3 regions of the Ralstonia sp. RRA genome follow, and region 1 is predicted to be linked to each of the others. Evidence: predicted binding sites of a transcription regulator. Region 1 holds the regulator's gene; each other region holds the start of a gene.
The links. Region 1 encodes FNR, which switches genes on or off when oxygen is low (the NO sensors DNR and NnrR bind a similar motif). Its sites were predicted from a motif close to TTGATNNNNATCAA; they were not measured.
Positions count from the first base shown of each region.

Region 1 (6,309 bases):
ATGGACTTGCGGCCTTGCACCGAAACGCAGTGGCTGTGCCCGCAAAAAGGGCCGGAGGAGCGAGTTGATCCGGTGCCGGTCAGGCACCACAAGGGCAATTTCTTCCGCCGCCATGGGGACGGATACTGCACCGGACGGCTGCCAACGAAGACTGGCACCCTGCCCGAATCGACTGTCCAGGGCGGCATTTCTGCGGCTTTTGCGCTGGATGGCGTCGCTTGGGATTGTTGATCTGCGCGGTGGGCGAGTCGAATTGTGTTTGATTGTAGGGCAATTTCCTGCGGTGCCGCAACCGGGAAGATGCCTTAGTGCGCCGCCCCAGGCCAGATGGCGATCTGCGGGCGATTCAAACGGCTACAGCACCAGGCAGAAACCGTGTGCGTTGAGCATCTCCGGCAGCCACGCAGCGCAGACCAGCCCCCACACGCCAAAGGCGGCAATGGCGGCACCCGCCGCGCCACGCGCCCACTTTTGGCGAGACAGCCCCCGCATCCAGCCTGCCAATCCGGACATCATCAGCAGATTTGGCAAGGTACCCAGACCAAACGCCAGCATCACAACCGCCCCCGATGCCGCGTTGCCCGCCAACAACGCAACGGCCAGCGCCCCGTAAATCATGCCGCACGGTACCAGCCCCCATGCCAAACCCGTGACATAGCGCCGCACCAATGGTGGGCTGTGGCGCAGATTTTCACCCAGTCGCGCCCCCATTTTCGACAGGACGCCGGCAAAGTAACCCAGCACGCGTTCCAGCCAAGGATTGCGCCATGCATCACCCGTGGTCCGCACAACCAGCAGCAGGCCATAGGCGAGCAGCAAAGCGCTGGCGAATGCAAACAATCCGCGTTGAATCGGCAGCCACTGCTGGCGCCAAACCGTGGCACCGAGCGCACCCATGATGGCCCCCAACACCGCGTACATACTGATGCGCCCGGCATGCATGACCGTCTGCTCGAATGCCAGCCTGCGACGCGAAACGATGCGCACCGGCACCTGCCCGCGTTCAGCCGCCAACGCGATGCCGCTGCACATTGCCAAGCAATGCACACCGCCGAGCAATGCGATCAAAAAAACGCTTACGAGCGCGGCAACATTCATCTTTTTGACGCTCTTTTGATATGGACCAAAGTTAGTGTTTTGCTGACGGGAATTCCGTGCATTTCGCGCAATTCACGTTATCGGAACAATCCGATATCAGCATGGCGGCCGCTATAATAGGCCGCGGTTGCATCACAAGAATTTCTCATTTCACTTACTCGAAATTCACTCGCCCCCTGTGCTCACACGAATCGCACTCACCGACCAAGCTTCCCGTTGTTCCACTTGCGTACTCGGCCAGATCTGTCTGCCGGTGGGCATGAATTCGGAAGACGTGCGCAAGATGGATGAGTTGGTTGCCGAGCGCATCCGCATCAAGAAAGGCCAGACGCTCTACGCCCTCGGTGAGCCGCTCGAAGCCGTGTACGGCATCCGCTTCGGCACGCTCAAGACACATCTCACGCTGGAAGACGGGCGCCACCAGATCACCGGCTTCCATTTGCCCGGCGAGATCGTCGGGCTCGACGGCATTGGCGACATGTGCCACGTGTCGGATGCCACCGCGCTGGAAGACACCGAAGTCTGCGTGGTGCGTTACGACCAACTGCAACAGCTCTCGCGCCGGCTGCCCTCTCTGCAGCACCAGTTCTTGCGCATCATGAGCAAGGAGATCTCGCAGGATCACCACATGCTGCTGACGCTCGGCTCGATGCGCGCTGAAGAACGCCTTGCCGCTTTCCTGCTCAACCTGTCCAAACGCTCAGCTCAGCGCGGGTATTCGTCGACCGAGTTCGTGCTGCGCATGAGCCGTGAAGAACTGGGCAGCTATCTGGGCCTGAAGCTCGAAACCGTGAGCCGCCTGTTCTCGCGTTTTGCTGAGGCCGGCCTGATCCAGATCCGCCAGCGCCACGTCAAGCTCATCGACATGGCAGGCCTGCGCCAGGTGATGAGCGGCCAGGCCAGCTAAACCCGCCCACCTTCCAAGACGACATCCGCTCACACGAGCGGATGCTCGTGCGCCTCCAGCTTGCCGATGCCCGGCGACACGTACAGCGTGAGTGCGCTCGACAGTCCGCACAGCAACCAGAACACAAAGAACGACACCGTGTAGACCGCCTCGGCCGACACGGCAATCTGTTCTCCGAAGAAGCGCAGATCCGCCGGGTCCACCACCGCAAACACGACCAGCTCGGCCAGCGCCGCGCATAGAAACGCAGGCCAGAGAATCCACATCAGCAGGCGGCGTTTCATTGGACCTCCCCGTGGGCGGCATGGGCCGGCACGGAGACGGGCTTCTCGACGACCAAGCCGCGCCGCACGACGTTGTCATGAATGACGGGATCCGGATGCGACACGGCTAACCAGATGGTGACACCGCATCCGATCATGGCGACGAAGGGGCCGGCCATCAGCAGCCACGGCCAGGGCTCGCGCCACCATGGCCGGGCCGGAGCGGAAGATTGCATTGCCTGCATCTGTGTCTCCTGTTCTAAAAAACCGCATCAGCGCGGCACGATGAAACTCGACGGCTCGCGCAGCACGAGGCTTTCGCTACCGCTGTCTGCCTGGATTACAAAACGGATCTTGTGCGATCCGGCTCCCACGTCGTCTGCGGGACGGCGCACGCGGATCGGCAACAGGCGGTTGGCTGCCGGTGCCAACTCAAGCGTGGTCGATTCACCGCGTCCGCCCTGCACTTCCAGCTGCGGCAGTCCTTCCGCCGTGATGGTCACGCGCACAGGTTGCTCGGAGGCATTCATCAACTGCAGGCGATAGACGTTCTCGATCTTGCCGCCGTCCACCTCGCGCGCCAGCGCACCACGATCGCGAATCACGTCCACCTTGAGCGGCTGGCGCATCGTCAACGCAACGATGAAGCCCGTGATGAGCACCAGCATGATGCTGGCATAGATCAGCACGCGCGGACGCAGCAGATGGCGCCGCGCCTCTTTCGGGGTGAGCCGGTCGTGCATCGCGCGCTCGGAGGTGTAACGGATCAGGCCGCGCGGGTAGCGCATCTTGTCCATCACCTGATCGCAGGCGTCAATGCAGGCGCCGCAGCCGATGCACTCGTACTGCAAGCCCTGACGGATGTCGATGCCGGTCGGGCACACCTGCACGCAGATGCTGCAATCCACGCACGAACCGAGCCCCTGCGCCGCGAAGTCTGCACTGCGCGAGCGGCTGCCGCGCGGCTCGCCGCGCTGCGTGTCGTAGGTGACGACGTAGGTGTCTGGGTCGACCATCACGCTCTGGAAGCGAGCGTACGGGCACATGTAGAGGCACACCTGCTCACGCAGGAAGCCGGCGTTGCCCCAGGTGGCGAACGCGTAGAACAGCATCCAGAAGGTCTGCCACGGCCCGAGCGACAGCGTCCATGTCTCCATGCCGAGTTCACGGATCGGCGTGAAGAAGCCGACGAAGGTGAAGCCCGTCCACAACGCGATCATCACCCAGGCCGAATGCTTGGCCGCCTTGAGGCGCAGCTTGCGCAGGCTCCAGCGCTCACCGTCAAGGCGGATGCGAGCAAAGCGGTCGCCTTCGATATGCCGCTCGATCCACATGAAGATTTCGGTGTAGACCGTCTGCGGGCAGGCGTATCCGCAGAAGAGCCGCCCCGCCACTGCCGTGAACAGGAACAGCCCCAGCGCCGACAGCACCAGCAGCACCGTCAGGTAGATCACGTCCTGCGGCCACAACACCAGTCCGAACAGGTAGAACTTGCGTGCCCCCAGGTCGAACAACACCGCCTGGCGCCCATTCCATTCAAACCACGGCAAACCGTAGAAGATGGCTTGCGTGGCCAGCACCATCCACACGCGCCAGCTTGCGAACGCCCCCGTCACGGAGCGCGGATAGATCTTGCGCCGGACTTCGTAGAGCGCCTGCTCGGTGGGCGTGTCGTCCGAGCCTGCCGTTGCAACGGCAGGTGTCATGGGGCGCCAGCCGGGTTCGTGCTCGCTCATTGCTGGGCGCTCGTGTTGTTGTTCGAGAGCCCCCACACGTAGGCCGCAAGCATGCGGATCTTCTCCGGCGACAGCAGGTTCTCGTGCGCCGGCATCGTGTTATCGCGGCCCTTGAGGATGGTCTCGACGATGGTTGCCTCGGAGCTGCCGTACAGCCACACGCGGTCGGTCAGGTTGGGGGCGCCAAGCGCCTGGTTGCCCTTGCCGGTCGCCATATGGCATGCCGCGCAGACCGACTTGAAGGTCGGCTCGCCACGTGCGGCTTTGATCGGGTCATAGGCCAGGCCCGACAGGGAACGCACGTAGTTGGCCACGTTGGCGGCTTGGTTGGCATCCACCACTGCAGCCAGCGACGGCATGACGCCGTGGCGGCCCTTGGTGATGGTGGTGAGGATCGTCTCCGGATCACCGCCATACAGCCAGTCGCTGTCGGTCAGGTTCGGGAAGCCCTTGGAGCCGCCCGCATCCGAGCCGTGACATTGCGCGCAGTTGTTCAGGAACAGGCGCTGGCCGATCTCGTGTGCCTGGGGGTCGGCGGCGATCTGCTTGATGTCCATACCGGCGTAGCGCTCATAGAGCGGGCGCACCTTGGCATCAGCTGCAGCGCGCTGCGAAGCCAGCTCGCCGCGCGTGGAGAAACCCAGCACACCACCATACGCACCCAGCCCGGGATACAGGACCAGGTATGACAAGGCGAAGATGCACGACAGCAGGAACATCCACATCCACCAGCGCGGCAACGGATTGTTCAGCTCGCGCAGATCACCGTCCCACACGTGGCCAGTGTCGTCGCCGGCTTGCTGTCCGGGCGCGATCGTGATCTTGCGTTGCGAGAACAGCAGCCAAATGCACCAGGCGATACCCACCAGGGCAATCGCCGAGATGTAGTACCCCCAGAACTCAGAAATGAAGTCGCTCATGATCTTGTGTCCTTATTGATGTGGGCGCGACGCGTCTGCGCGTGCACCGGCGACCTCGGCTTCATCGGGCAACAGGAACGGCAGCATGGCCGATTCCGCATTGGCGGCAGCACGATGCGTCGAGAACGCCCACCAGCTGATCCCCACGAACAGCACCAGGAAGACGGCGGTGGCAATTGCACTCAGCATGGCCATGACTCACTCCTTTGCGGCAACGGTGGCAGCCGACTCATCAGCAGGGGTGCCGGCCATCTCGCGCACGTTGCGCAGCTCTACGCCCAGGCCTTGCAGAAAGGCCACCACGGCGTCTTCCTCGGTCTTGCCGGCAAGCTGCTCGCGTGCACCGGCAATTTGTGCGTCCGTATAGGGCACGCCGAGCTGGCGCAGCACGTGCATCTTCTTCTCGATGTCGCTGCTGTCGAGCGGCGTCTTCGCGAGCCATGCATAGGCCGGCATGTTCGATTCCGGCACCACCTCACGCGGATCACGCAGGTGGATGCGGTGCCAGTCGTCCGAATAGCGCTGACCCACACGCGCCAGGTCCGGCCCCGTACGCTTGGAACCCCACAGGAACGGGTGATCGAATACCGATTCGCCAGCCAGCGAGTAGTGGCCATAGCGCTCGGTCTCAGCGCGCAGCGTACGCACTTGCTGCGAGTGGCAGCCGACGCAGCCTTCGCGGATGTAGATGTCGCGCCCGGCCAGCCGCAGCGGCGAATAGGGTGCGATGCCCTTGACCGGCTCGGTGGTGGAGTGCTGGAAGAACAGCGGCAGAATCTGTACCAACCCGGCGATGCTGACGACGACCAATGTCACCACAATCAGCAAGCCGATGTTCTTTTCCAGCGTCTCGTGCGAGAAGAAGCTCTTTTGTTGGTTGCTCATGTTCGTCTCCTCACTGTGCCGCGACCAGCGGGGCCTGGGCCGGTTGAGGGATCGGCGCATCCACCGCCTTGCTGCCCTGAATGGTCTTGAACACGTTGAATGCCATCAGCAGCATCCCGCTCAGGAAGCACAGGCCACCCAGCAAACGGATGATGTAGAACGGGTACGTCGCCTTCACCGCTTCGACAAAGCTGTAGGTGAGCGTGCCGTCAGCCTCGGTGGCACGCCACATCAGGCCCTGCATCACGCCGGCCACCCACATGGCGGCGATATAGAGCACCACGCCAACGGTGGCGATCCAGAAGTGCACCTCGATCAGGCGCGTGCTGTACATCTTCTGCTGCCCGAACAGGCGCGGGATCATGTAGTACATCGAGCCGATGGTGATCATCGCCACCCAGCCCAGCGCGCCGGAGTGCACGTGGCCGATGGTCCAGTCGGTGTAGTGCGACAGCGCGTTGACGGTCTTGATGGACATCATCGAGCCTTCGAACGTCGCC
Region 1 is NZ_CP146091.1:1,983,816-1,990,124, forward strand. Features, by position in the region: gene V6657_RS09755 (sulfite exporter TauE/SafE family protein) at 355-1,098, opposite strand; gene fnr (fumarate/nitrate reduction transcriptional regulator Fnr) at 1,277-2,005, shown strand; gene V6657_RS09765 (hypothetical protein) at 2,035-2,289, opposite strand; gene V6657_RS09770 (FixH family protein) at 2,286-2,513, opposite strand; gene ccoG (cytochrome c oxidase accessory protein CcoG) at 2,541-4,004, opposite strand; gene ccoP (cytochrome-c oxidase, cbb3-type subunit III) at 4,001-4,924, opposite strand; gene V6657_RS09785 (cytochrome oxidase) at 4,937-5,119, opposite strand; gene ccoO (cytochrome-c oxidase, cbb3-type subunit II) at 5,123-5,809, opposite strand; gene ccoN (cytochrome-c oxidase, cbb3-type subunit I) at 5,820-6,309, opposite strand, start outside.

Region 2 (6,309 bases), 1.4 Mb from region 1:
GCTCCGGCAAGACGCGCGTGATCACGCAGAAGATCGCGCACCTGATCCTCGACAAGGGCTTCGAGCCGCGTCACATCGCTGCCGTCACGTTCACCAACAAGGCGGCCAAGGAAATGCAGGAGCGCGTGGCCAAGTTGATGGATGGCAAGACGCGCGAAGACGGCAAGCGCATTCCCATCAAGCAGTTGACGGTGTGCACGTTCCACTCGCTGGGCGTGCAGATCTTGCGGGCGGAGGCTGAACACGTGGGCCTCAAGCCACGCTTCTCGATCATGGATTCGGACGATTGCTTCGGCATGATCCAGGAGCAGCTGGCGACGACCGACAAGCAACTGATCCGTCGCGTGCAGAGCACGATCTCGCTGTGGAAGAACGGTCTCGTCGATCCGGAAACCGCGATTGCCGAGGCCCTCGCCAACAACAACGTCGACGATCACCAGGCCGCGCTGGTCTACCGCAACTACGTCGCCACACTGCATGCGTATCAGGCGGTGGACTTTGACGACCTGATCCGCATTCCCGCCGAGCTGTTCGCGCGCAATGAAGAGGTGCGCCTGAAGTGGCAGAACCGTCTGCGCTATTTCCTCGTCGATGAATATCAAGACACCAACGCCTGCCAGTACCAGCTTCTGAAGCTGCTGGCGGGTGGCTCGCACCTGCGCGCGCCGGCCTTCACGGCGGTGGGCGACGACGACCAGGCCATCTACGGCTGGCGCGGTGCGACGCTCGACAACCTCAAGCTGCTGCAGACGGATTTTCCGAACCTGAAGGTGATCAAGCTGGAGCAGAACTACCGCTCCACGGTGCGCATCCTGAACGCCGCCAACGCGGTGATCGCGCAGAACCCGAAGCTGTTCGAGAAGACGCTGTGGAGCGAGCACGGCATGGGCGACCCCATCAACGTCACCAGCGCCAATGATGAGGAGCACGAAGCCGAGAGCGTGGTCTTCAAGCTCTCCGCGCACAAGTTCGAGCGCCGCGCGCAGTTTCGGGATTACGCGATCCTGTATCGCGGCAACTTCCAGGCGCGGCTGTTCGAGCAGATCCTGCGGCGCGAGCGCATTCCGTATGTGCTCTCGGGCGGCCAAAGCTTCTTCGACAAGGCCGAGATCAAGGACTTGTGCGCGTATCTGCGACTGATTGCGAATGCGGATGACGACCCCGCGTTCATCCGTGCCATCACCACACCCAAGCGCGGTGTGGGCAATGCGACGTTGGAAGTGCTGGGCGCATTCGCGGGGCAGGCGAAGGTGTCGCTGTTCGAGGCGGCGATGATGGGTGGCATCGAAGGGCAGCTCGCGCCGCGTCAGTTAGAGCCGCTGCGGGTGTTCTGCGAGTTCATCGTGCGCCTGTCAGACCGCGCCGCGAAGGAACCCGCCGGCACGCTGCTCGACGAGATGATGGAAGGCATCCACTACGAGGCCTACCTGTACGACACCTACGACGAGCGCCAGGCCCAGAACAAGTGGACCAACGTGCTGGAGTTTGTGGACTGGCTCAAGCGCAAGGGCACCAAGCCCGAGAAAGAGGGTGACGAAGAGGCCACCGGTTTCGACAATGCCGATGGTTTGATGGACGAAGGCAAGAACTTGCTCGAACTCACGCAGACCATCGCGCTGATCAGCATGCTTGAAGGCCGGGAAGAGGACCCGGATGCGGTGCGCCTCTCCACGCTGCACGCGAGCAAGGGGCTGGAGTATCCGCACGTGTTTCTGGTGGGCGTTGAGGAGGGCATCCTCCCACACTGCCGTGAAGACGACGACCTGACCGACGAGAAAATCGAGGAAGAGCGGCGGCTGATGTATGTGGGCATCACACGCGCGCAACGCAGCCTGCATATCAGCTGGTGCAAGAAGCGCAAGCGCGCACGGGAGACGGTGGTGTGTGAGCCGTCGCGCTACATCGCCGAGATGAAGCTTGGGGATGATGCTGGGCCGACGCCTGAGGATTCGATGCCGGCGATGTCGCCTAAGGATCGGTTGGGGGCACTGAAGGGGTTGTTGTCGGCCAAGAAGCCGGTGGTTTCCTGATTTTTTGTTTTTGGTCCATCCCTTGTTTCATCCCCTGCCGGGGCTGACTCACTTTTCTTTGTCTTGCCAAAGAAAAGTAAGCAAAAGAAAGGCGCGCCCGAGATGGCGACCCATTCCTTGAATCTTCATAACCGGGCGGAGATGGGGAAAACTCGCTGCGCTCAAACAGTTCCCCATCTTTTTTCCGCCCGCTTACGAAAATTCAAGGCGCCATCAAGGGCCTAACGTCAAAAGAAAAAGGCCAACCCGTCGCGAGGTTGGCCTTGTCGTTTGGGCTGGCGCCTAGATGGTTTGGCTTCTGCCTTTGACTTTCCCTGCCCTATGCGGCGCCTTGAATTTCTGTTGCAAGGAGGAAAAAGAGAGGAGGCTTGTCTGAGCGCAGCGAGTTTGCCTCCTCTCCCTCCTTGCGACATAAATTCAAGGAGTCTTTCGCCGCATCGGGCGCGCCTTTCTTTGCTTACTTTCTTTGGCAAGACAAAGAAAGTGAGTCGGCCCCGGCAGGGGGCGAAAGGGGGGCAGACCACCAACGCCTAATTCCCCGTCCCTTGGATGTAGTTCAAATCCACAAACTCACTCCCCCGATTCCCCCGAGTGAAGTCCAAGGTAAATCCCCCCACATCCGCACGCGTTTGCAGCGCGCGCCGCAACTCAGCCCCGGCCGCTTTGCCACCCACTGCATTCATCGCCTGAATCAGATACGTGGCCGCGATATAACCCGACAACGTGGCCCCCGACGGTGGCTCATCCAGAAACTGCTTCATGCGTGCGATATGTTCGCGCGTGATCTTGGTATTGCCGACAGCGGGGTTGGGCACGGTCTGCGCGAGCAGCATGCCGCCGCTGTAACCGGTGCCGAGAATTTCACGCGCCACCTGCGGGTTGACCGACGAGAGCCCGACCAGGAAGCCATACCACCCGTGCTGCGCCAGCGCACGGCCGACGCTGGCGTAGGCAAGGGTATCGCCCGCGACAATGATGGCGGTCGGCTTGGTGGGGGCGACGCGCGCAGCCAGTTCGCCCGGATCGCCCGTCAGGGTGTAGAGATCAAGTGCCTCGGCAGCATCCCCCTTGGCGGGCGGTGTGGCTGCCAGCGTGTTGCGCAGGCGCGTACCGAGTTGGGGATCGAACCCCGCAGTGGTGACCAGCGCAATCCGCCGCATGCCGAACTGGCGCAGGCGGTTGTGCGCGGCGATGATTTCGTGGTCGTAGTCCGGGCGGATGAACCAGACGTTGTCGGACGTGGACGTGGCGCCCGAGAGTGGCGCCAACAGCGGCACATTGCGCCGCGCGATCTCCGGAGAAGCGGTCAGCGTGGGCAACAGGCGTTCACTCACGCCAAAAAGCACTTCCACACGATCGCGCTCAATCATGTCGATGGCTTGCGGCACCGCTTCGGACTGTTCGACTTCGCGACGGATCAGGCTGATGCGCCGGCCCTTGATGCCACCGCTCAGGTTGGCCGCATCAAACGCGACCTTGGCGCCGGCCATGAAGTCGCGTGCGTAGTCGGCCTGGGCGCCACCGCGTTCCACCAGTTGCCCGACGACGAAGGTGGTATTGCCTTGCGCATGCGCCGTCAGCGTCACAACGGCGGTTGCGCAGGCGAATGCGCACGCGCAGCGGCGTGCCAGTGTCTGCCACATCATGCTTCCCCCAAAGACGAATCGACGGCGCGTTGTTCTTGTTGTGACCGGCCTGGCTGGCGGGTGCACGCCAATCGTCGATGGTAGGCGGCCGAATGTGACAGATCAGTGAAGTTAAGCCCCTCCTGATGGAGGGATCGGCACGTTTGAACCCGCATTGACCGACGTTGACACATATCAACGCGCCGCTGGGAGCGCAGGAATAGCATCAACCATCGCCCTCGCACCCCACGCCCCATGTTCCCCTTTGCCCAACCGGCTGCCCAGGATGCTGCCGCCAATGACGTCGCCTTCCGCTGGTCTGCACCGCAGGTGCGCGCGCTGGCACAGCGCTTTGACACGCACGGCCCGCGCTACACGTCGTACCCGACGGCGGACCGCTTCCACGCCGGCTTCAACAAGGCTGACTATCTCGACGCACTGCACCGACGCGCCGCGATTGCGCCAGCGCTGCATGCGCCGTTGTCGCTGTACATGCATCTGCCGTTCTGCGCGAACCTCTGCTACTACTGCGGCTGCAACAAGATCATCACCAAGGACCACTCGCGCAGTGCGCGCTACATCCGCGCCCTGGCGCAGGAGATGGCGCTCGTGGCCGGCCACATCGGCCCGCTGCGCCGCGTGACGCAACTGCACTGGGGCGGTGGCACGCCCACCTTCCTCACGCACGATGAGATGCGCGCAGTGATGGCCGCCACGCGTGCGCATTTCGATCTGATGCCCGACGCGGAAATCTCCGTCGAACTCGACCCACGCCATGCCGACGACGCCACGCTGTCCGTGCTGGCCGACCTCGGCTTCAACCGCGCCAGCCTTGGCATTCAAGACTTTGATCCGGACGTGCAGCGCGCCGTCCACCGCATCCAGAGCGTGGAAGACACGCGCCGCGTGGTCGATAGCGCGCGCCGCCTCGGTTTCGAATCGATCAGCTTTGACCTGATCTACGGCCTGCCGCATCAACGGACCGACACCTTCAACGCGACATTGGACCGCGTGCTGGAGATGGCGCCGGATCGGCTCTCCGTCTACAGCTACGCGCACCTGCCGCACCTGTTCAAGCCACAACGCCGCATCGACTTGCTCGCGCTGCCCACCGCCGACGAGAAGCTCGACCTGTTGGCGATGACGGTGGAGCGTCTGGTGGACGCGGGCTATGTCTATATCGGGATGGATCACTTCGCGCGGCCGGATGACGCACTGGCGATTGCGCAGCGCGAAGGGCGCCTGCAGCGCAATTTCCAAGGCTATTCCACGCATGCCGATTGCGACCTGCTGGCCTTTGGCGTGTCCGCCATCAGCCGCGTGGGCGATGTGTACGCGCAAAACGAAAAGGATCTCGACGCGTACTACGCGCGCATCGACGCCAATGAGCTGCCGGTGCTGCGCGGCCTGTCGCTCACGCCGGACGACCACGTGCGGCGTGCGCTGATTGGCGAACTGATGTGCGGGTTCGAGCTGGACATGCGCGCGTTTGGCGCGACGCATGGGTTGGACTTCAAGCGCACCTTTGCCGATGAACTGGAGGCGCTGGCGCCGCTGGAAGAAGCGGACCTGGTGAAGGTGGGCGACGAGCGCATCCTCATCACGCCGCAAGGGCGGCTGCTGGTGCGGCGTATCGCGATGGTGTTCGACGCGCATCTGCGCGCCGTTGGCACCGAGCGCGCGGTCGAGGCGCAGGGCAAGCCCGTCGCCTTCGTTCCGCGCTATTCCAAGGTGGTCTGACCGGCCTTAAGCCGTTGCCGGTTCCTGCGCAGTCGTTTCCGTTTGCGCGGTGGCGACCGTCTGCGGCCAGACTTCGGCCAGACGCAGCAGGTTGGTCGACCCTGCCTGACCAAACGGCATGCCCGCCGTGATGGCGATCTGGTCGCCCGACACGGCAAAGCCTTCACGCGCAGCGGCACGGCAAGCCGCATCCACCATTTCATCCACGCTATGCACATCGGCGCTCACGGTGCTGTGCACGCCCCAGGTGATCGCCAAACGGCGTGCCGTATCCAGGCGCGGCGTGATGCTCACGATGGGCGCCAGGGGCCGCTCGCGTGCAGCGCGCAGGCTGGTCTTGCCGCTGGACGTGTAGGTGACGGTGGCCACTGCGCCCAGGATATGCGTTACGTCGCGCAGGGCCGCGCAGATGGCGTCCTGGCGCGTCGGCAGCGGGGCCTGGTGTTGTGCGTCGATCAGGTTGCGGTACAGCGGGTCACGCTCGGTCTCGGCAATGATGCGGTTCATGATGCTGACCGCGGCCACCGGGTGCTTGCCGCTGGCCGATTCGGCCGAGAGCATCACCGCGTCGGTGCCGTCGTACACAGCCGTTGCCACGTCAGACGCTTCTGCACGCGTCGGCACCGGCGCTTCGATCATCGATTCGAGCATCTGCGTGGCCACGACCACCGGCTTGCCGTGCTGACGTGCGATTCGCAGGATGCGCTTCTGCACGCCGGGCACGCGCTCGGGCGGCAGCTCCACGCCCAGGTCGCCGCGCGCCACCATTAGCGCGTCGGAGGCCTGCACGATGTCTTCCAGGTGCAACAGCGCGGCGGGTTTCTCGATCTTGGAGAGCAGGCCGGCGCGGTCGCCGATGATCTCGCGTGCGGCGATCACGTCTTCGGCGCGTTGCACGAACGACAGGGCAATCC
Region 2 is NZ_CP146091.1:3,415,585-3,421,893, reverse strand. Features, by position in the region: gene V6657_RS16470 (UvrD-helicase domain-containing protein) at 1-2,030, shown strand, start outside; gene V6657_RS16465 (ABC transporter substrate-binding protein) at 2,561-3,673, opposite strand; gene hemN (oxygen-independent coproporphyrinogen III oxidase) at 3,911-5,395, shown strand; gene pyk (pyruvate kinase) at 5,402-6,309, opposite strand, start outside.
Region 2: hemN (oxygen-independent coproporphyrinogen III oxidase) is a predicted target of FNR. The motif match lies at 3,841-3,854, and genes of this name have one in related genera.

Region 3 (6,309 bases), 1.2 Mb from region 1:
TGCGGCCCGAGAATCGCGCCTTCCTGCGCGAGCGCGGCACGGTTATCTATCTGCGTGCCAATCCGCATGACCTGTACCTGCGCACGCGCCACGACAAGAACAGGCCGCTGCTGCAAACCGAAAACCCGCGCGCCCGGCTCGAAGAGCTGCACGCGATTCGCGATCCGCTGTACCGCGAGGTGGCACACTTTGTCATCGAGACCGGTAAGCCCACCGTCGCCCAGCTTGTTAATATGGTGCTGATGCAACTTGAGGTGGCTGGCATCGTGGCGCCGCCTGCGGACTCCTCCACCCCCTCGCAAGTCTCCCCCCAGTCATGATTACCGTCGATGTCGACCTCGGCGAGCGCGCCTATCCGATCCATATTGGCTCGGGGCTGATCTCCCAGGCAGCGCTGTTTGCCCCCCATATTCGCGGCGCGCGTGCCGTGATCGTCACCAACGAGACCGTTGCGCCGCTGTATGCCGCCAAGGTTGAAGCGGCTGTCCGCTCGCTCGGCAAGGCTGTCGATACGGTTGTGCTGCCCGATGGAGAGTCGTTCAAGAAGTGGGAAACGCTCAACCGCATTTTTGATGCACTGCTGACGGCGGGTGCCGACCGCAAGACCACGCTCATCGCCCTGGGGGGCGGCGTGATCGGTGATATGACTGGATTTGCCGCCGCCTGCTACATGCGCGGTGTGCCGTTCATCCAGGTGCCGACGACGCTGCTGTCGCAGGTGGACTCCTCCGTGGGAGGCAAGACGGGGATCAACCACCCGCTGGGCAAGAACATGATTGGCGCATTTCACCAGCCGCAGGCGGTGCTGGCCGACATCGATACGCTGCGCACCTTGCCTGCCCGTGAACTGGCCGCCGGTATGGCCGAGGTCATCAAGCACGGCGCGATTGCCGATGCCGATTACTTCGCCTGGATCGAGCAGAACATCACCGGCCTCAACAATTGCGATACCGACCTGATGGCCGAGGCCGTGCGCGGCTCGGTGCGTATCAAGGCATCGGTGGTAGCGCAGGATGAGCGTGAGACCGGCCTGCGTGCCACGCTCAATTTCGGCCACACCTTCGGGCACGCCATCGAGGCCGGCTTGGGCTACGGAGAGTGGCTGCATGGCGAGGCTGTCGGCTGCGGCATGGTGATGGCGGCCGACCTGTCGCATCGCCTGGGCTTCATCGATATCGACACGCGCAACCGCATCACAGCGCTCACGCGGGCGGCCAACCTGCCGACCGTGGCGCCGGACCTGGGTGTCGATCGTTTCATCGAACTGATGCGCGTCGACAAGAAAGCCGAAGCCGGCGAGATCAAGTTCGTGCTGCTGCGCAAGCTGGGCCAGGCGTTCGTGACCACCGTGCCCGACAGCGACTTGCGCGCCACCCTGCAGCATGCCGTGCTGCGCCCACCCACCGAGGCGCCCGTCGCCTGACGCCAGAAGAGATGGCCCGATGAACGATCGACTCGATTTGCCGCCCGCGCCGTTCGATCTCGAGGGCCATCTTGCTCCCTACGCCGCGCATGCGGCGCAGACGCGCGGCCGCATGTACGCCGAGCCGCCATCCACCTCGCGCACCGAGTTCCAGCGCGATCGCGACCGCATCATCCACAGCACCGCCTTTCGCAGGCTCGAATACAAGACGCAGGTCTTCGTGAACCACGAGGGCGACCTGTTCCGCACGCGTCTGACGCACAGCCTGGAAGTCGCGCAGATCGCCCGCTCGATCGCGCGCAGCCTGCGGTTGAACGAAGACCTGGTCGAGGCGATTTCTCTGGCGCACGACCTGGGGCACACGCCGTTTGGCCACGCGGGGCAGGATGCGCTCAACGATTGCATGAAGCCTTACGGCGGATTCGAGCACAACCTGCAGAGCCTGTTGGTGGTGGATCGGCTGGAGGAGCGCTACGGCGGCTTTGACGGCTTGAACCTCACGTTCGAGACGCGTGAGGGCATCCTCAAACACTGCTCACGCAACAACGCCGCCACGCTGGGCGATCTGGGGCGGCGCTTTCTCGAAGGGCAGCAGCCCTCGCTCGAGGCGCAGCTCGCCAACCTGGCCGATGAAGTTGCGTACAACAATCACGATATCGATGATGGCCTGCGCTCCGGCCTGATCTCGCTGGAGCAGATGGAAGGCGTGCCGCTGTGGGCCGTCCATCGCCGCGAGGCGGAGGCTGCGTTTCCCAGCGCAGGCGGCCGACGCCTCATCAACGAGACGATCCGCCGGATCATCAATGCGCTGATCGTCGATCTGATTGCCACGACGCGCGCGGGCATCGCCGAGGTTGCGCCGCAAAATATCGATGACGTGCGTGCGGCGCCGGCACTCGTGGCGTTCTCTGAGCCGATGCGTGAAGAGGCGCGCGTGCTCAAGCGCTTCCTGTTCGACAACCTCTACCGGCACTACCTCGTGATGCGCATGGCCGCCAAGGCGCGCCGCATCATCGATGACCTGTTTGGCGCGTTCCTCGACGATCCGCGTCTGCTGCCGCCGCAGTACCAGGCCAAGGCCAACCCCGAAGAGCAGCCGCGCTGGATCGCGCACTACATCGCTGGCATGACGGATCGGTATGCCATCAAGGAGCATCGCCGCATTTTTGCGGTGGATGCGGTCTGAGTTGAGTATCGGACAATTCTGAGTGACCGGCTGCAGGGCGGCGCCTACGATGACTGCCAATCTGTCATCAAGCCAATCTCATGCGCCGTTTTCTCTTGCCGCTGTTGATCGCCTCGGCGTTCAACGCTCATGCCGCCAGCCCGGCGGATCATTTCGATTACCAGCACCAAGCCGAATGGCACGCGGTGCATGATGCATTTCAGTCGCCCATCGACATCCATACCGCTGATGCGGTGGCCGTGGATGAAGATGAGCCAGATGCCGTGCAACCGCACTACGGTACGCTTGCCGGCATGGTTGTCGATACGGGGCACGCCCTGCAGGTGAACGTGCCCGGTGGTGATGCAAAGATCCGTGGCCGTCGCTTCATGCTGCGCCAGTTCCACTTCCACGCACACAGCGAGCACACCATCGACGGCAAGGCGTTTCCGGCCGAGGTACACCTCGTACATGTGGCCAAGGATGGTCGCATGGCGGTGATCGGCGTGATGCTGGAAGAGGGCGCTGCCAACCCCGCGCTCGACGCCGTTCTCAAGGCTGCGCGCGAGGGCGCGGCGCACGAAGTGCCTGCCGTCGCCCCGGCTGATCTGCTGCCCAAGAGCGACGCCTACTATCACTACCTCGGCTCGCTCACCACGCCGCCGCTGACCGAGAACGTCGAGTGGTATGTACTGAAGCAGCCGATCACGGCGTCGCGTGCACAGCTGGATGCGCTGCGTGGCTTCTACGCAGACAACTTCCGCGCGCCGCAGCCGATCGAAGGCCGCGTCGTCACCCGGTTCGATCCGGCACCGCTCAAAAAGTAAGCGCCCAAAAAAAATGCCCGGCCGCCCCAACGCATGCCGGGCCGAACGTGCCAACCACCGTCGACGAGCGCCCCCGCCGTCGACGACCCCTGCGGCACGTCGGAAAAGTCGATCAGAAGAAGGTCTGTTCGCTGATCGTCTCCCTAAAGTTAAAAGCGGTAGCCCAGGCCGATACCCAGCAGCCACGGGTCGACCTTGACCTTGCTGATGGTCTGGCCGGCCATCTTCACGTCGGCGCTGATCCAGGTCTTCTTCAGGTCCATGTTGAAGTAGATGCGATCAGTCAGGCGGTAGTCGAAACCCACCTGCAGCGCAGGGCCGAAGCTGTTCTTGCTCAGGTCCAGTTGGCCGACGCCAGGCACCTGCAGGTTCACGTTCGAGATGCGCGTGTAGTTGATGCCGGCGCCCACGTACGGCTTGAAGCGCGGGAGTTGCGATGGCGGCGTGAAGTGGTATTGCAGCGTCAGGATCGGCGGCAGATGGCGGAAGTCGCCGATCTTGGTCGGGCCGCCCAGCGCGCTCTTCATGACCGTTACGTCCTGTTGTTGCGGATAGGTCAGGATCAGCTCGGCCGCGATGTTCGGCGTGAAGAAGTACGAAACGTCCAGCTCAGGGAATGCCTTGTTGTTGATCTGGATGGCGTCGGACGGAATGGCCAGCGCGCCGACCGGATCCGATTTGTTGGCAGCCGTCAGGTTGACGGCGCGCAGGCGCACCATCCAGTTGCCGGTGGCCGGCGGCAGGTCTGTGCTCTGCGCAAACGCGGTTGGGCTGAAGATGCCAGCAAGGGCACCGGTGATTGCCGCAGCAGTGGCGAGGCGTGCAAAAGCCATGAAACGCTCCCTCTCGATATCGTCTTGTGAATGTGACGGGAGCCAGTCTCGCGGCAATGCGGGCCGGCTGATTTGCGCGGGATCAATTCGAGGCGCGGGCCGAAGCGCTCACGCCTCGCGGTTTGATATCGGGCAAATCCGGTGGCGAATGTGGTCGATTCTCGTTGCGCTCGGGCGACAGCCGAAACGCAACCGTTTGCTTTATGAAAAATTGGGGACAGATTCCGCGCTATCACGCTAGGATGTGCGCTTTCTCTGCCCGTTTTTCTGTCATGGCACGTCTGCCTCGCCTTAGCCCTATCGATGTTCCTGTGCACGTGTTGCAGCGCGGCAACAATCGCCAGGCCGTGTTTCGCACGGACGAGGATTACGCCTTCTACCTCGACACGCTGCGCATGGCCGCGCGCGAGCACGATTTCGCCATCCACGCTTTCTCGCTGATGCCCAATCACGTGCACCTAGTGGGTACGCCCAAGGTGGCGGAGAGCCTGTCGCGCACGCTGCAAGCCGTGGGGCGGCGCTATACGCGGTACTTCAATGGCGCGGCCGACCGCAGCGGCACGCTATGGGAAGGGCGCTTCCGCTCGACTGTGCTGGACCCGGCCGAATGGGTGCTGCCGATGCTGTTGTACGTGGAGTCCAACGCCACGCGTGGGGGGCTCGTCACCTCGCCGGAGGACGACCGATGGAGCACCTATCGTCACCACGTCGGCATCCAGTCGATTCCATGGGTGAGTGATCACTACTGCTACTGGCGGCTTGGGAATACGCCTTTCGAGCGCCAATCACGCTATCGGACGCTCTGGCATGAGGGGCTCGGCTCCGATCAACTCACACAGATCCGCCAGCACGTGCATAGCGGCTGGCCGCTAGGCGGCGAGGCTTTCCTGGCCACCCTGGCGCGTTCAGGCGGTCGCCGTGTCGCGCCGCTGCCCAAAGGTCGTCCGCCACGTAAAACCGCAGAAGTGGGAGCAGAGGACGCGGCACCTGTGGAATAGCCTGGCGCCAAGGCGGGTTGGTGCAGGGCGCATCAATCCGCACCAAATTAATCTGTCCCCATTTATAAACCCGCACTGCAAACGTGCATTTATTAATTTACTCCGACCCCATTTAAAACCTTTTGCGTGTTACGGAACGCTCTTTTATATTCGTTTCACCCCGCATTCATGGTGCGGCGCGCCATTGGTTGTTTTGCCCGCATCCGCACCACTGCGAGGGCCTTCTACGGCGTGCTGTACCGACAACATCGGAAGATCGCCGTGGAACAACACTCTTTCCCCACTCAGCCGTCGGCGCCGTCGGCCCAGGGTCTGTACGACCCGACCAATGAACACGACGCTTGCGGCGTCGGCTTCGTCGCCCACATCAAGGGCAAGAAGAGCCACGAGATCGTCCAGCAAGGCCTGCGCATCCTGCACAACCTCGACCACCGGGGCGCCGTGGGCGCCGACCCGCTGATGGGCGACGGCGCGGGCATCTTGCTGCAGATTCCCGATCAGTTCTTCCGCGAAGAGATGGCCAAGCAGGGCATCAACCTGCCGCCGGCCGGCGAATACGGCGTCGGCATGATCTTCCTGCCGAAGGAACACGCGTCGCGCCTGGCCTGCGAACAGGAACTCGAGCGCACCGTGCGCCTGGAAGGCCAGGTCGTGCTGGGCTGGCGCGATGTGCCGGTCGACAAGACCATGCCGATGTCGCCCACGGTGCAGAAGACCGAGCCGGTGATCCGCCAGATCTTCATCGGGCGCGGCCGCGACATCATGACCACCGATGCGCTGGAGCGGAAGCTGTACGTGATCCGCAAGACCGCCAGCCACGCCATCCAGGCGCTCAAGCTCAAGCACGGCAAGGAATACTTCGTGCCGTCGATGTCGGCGCGCACGATCGTCTACAAGGGCCTGCTGCTGTGCGAGCAGGTGGGCCGCTACTACCAGGACTTGGCTGACCCGCGCACGGTGTCGGCGCTGGCGCTGGTGCACCAGCGTTTCTCGACCAACACGTTCCCGGCCTGGGAACTGGCGCACCCGTACCGCATGGTTGCGCACAACGGCGAAATCAACA
Region 3 is NZ_CP146091.1:3,147,581-3,153,889, reverse strand. Features, by position in the region: gene V6657_RS15145 (shikimate kinase) at 1-320, shown strand, start outside; gene aroB (3-dehydroquinate synthase) at 317-1,423, shown strand; gene V6657_RS15135 (deoxyguanosinetriphosphate triphosphohydrolase) at 1,443-2,609, shown strand; gene V6657_RS15130 (carbonic anhydrase family protein) at 2,690-3,415, shown strand; gene V6657_RS15125 (OmpW family protein) at 3,565-4,248, opposite strand; gene V6657_RS15120 (transposase) at 4,521-5,246, shown strand; gene V6657_RS15115 (glutamate synthase-related protein) at 5,508-6,309, shown strand, end outside.
Region 3: V6657_RS15125 (OmpW family protein) is a predicted target of FNR. The motif match lies at 4,371-4,384, and genes of this name have one in related genera.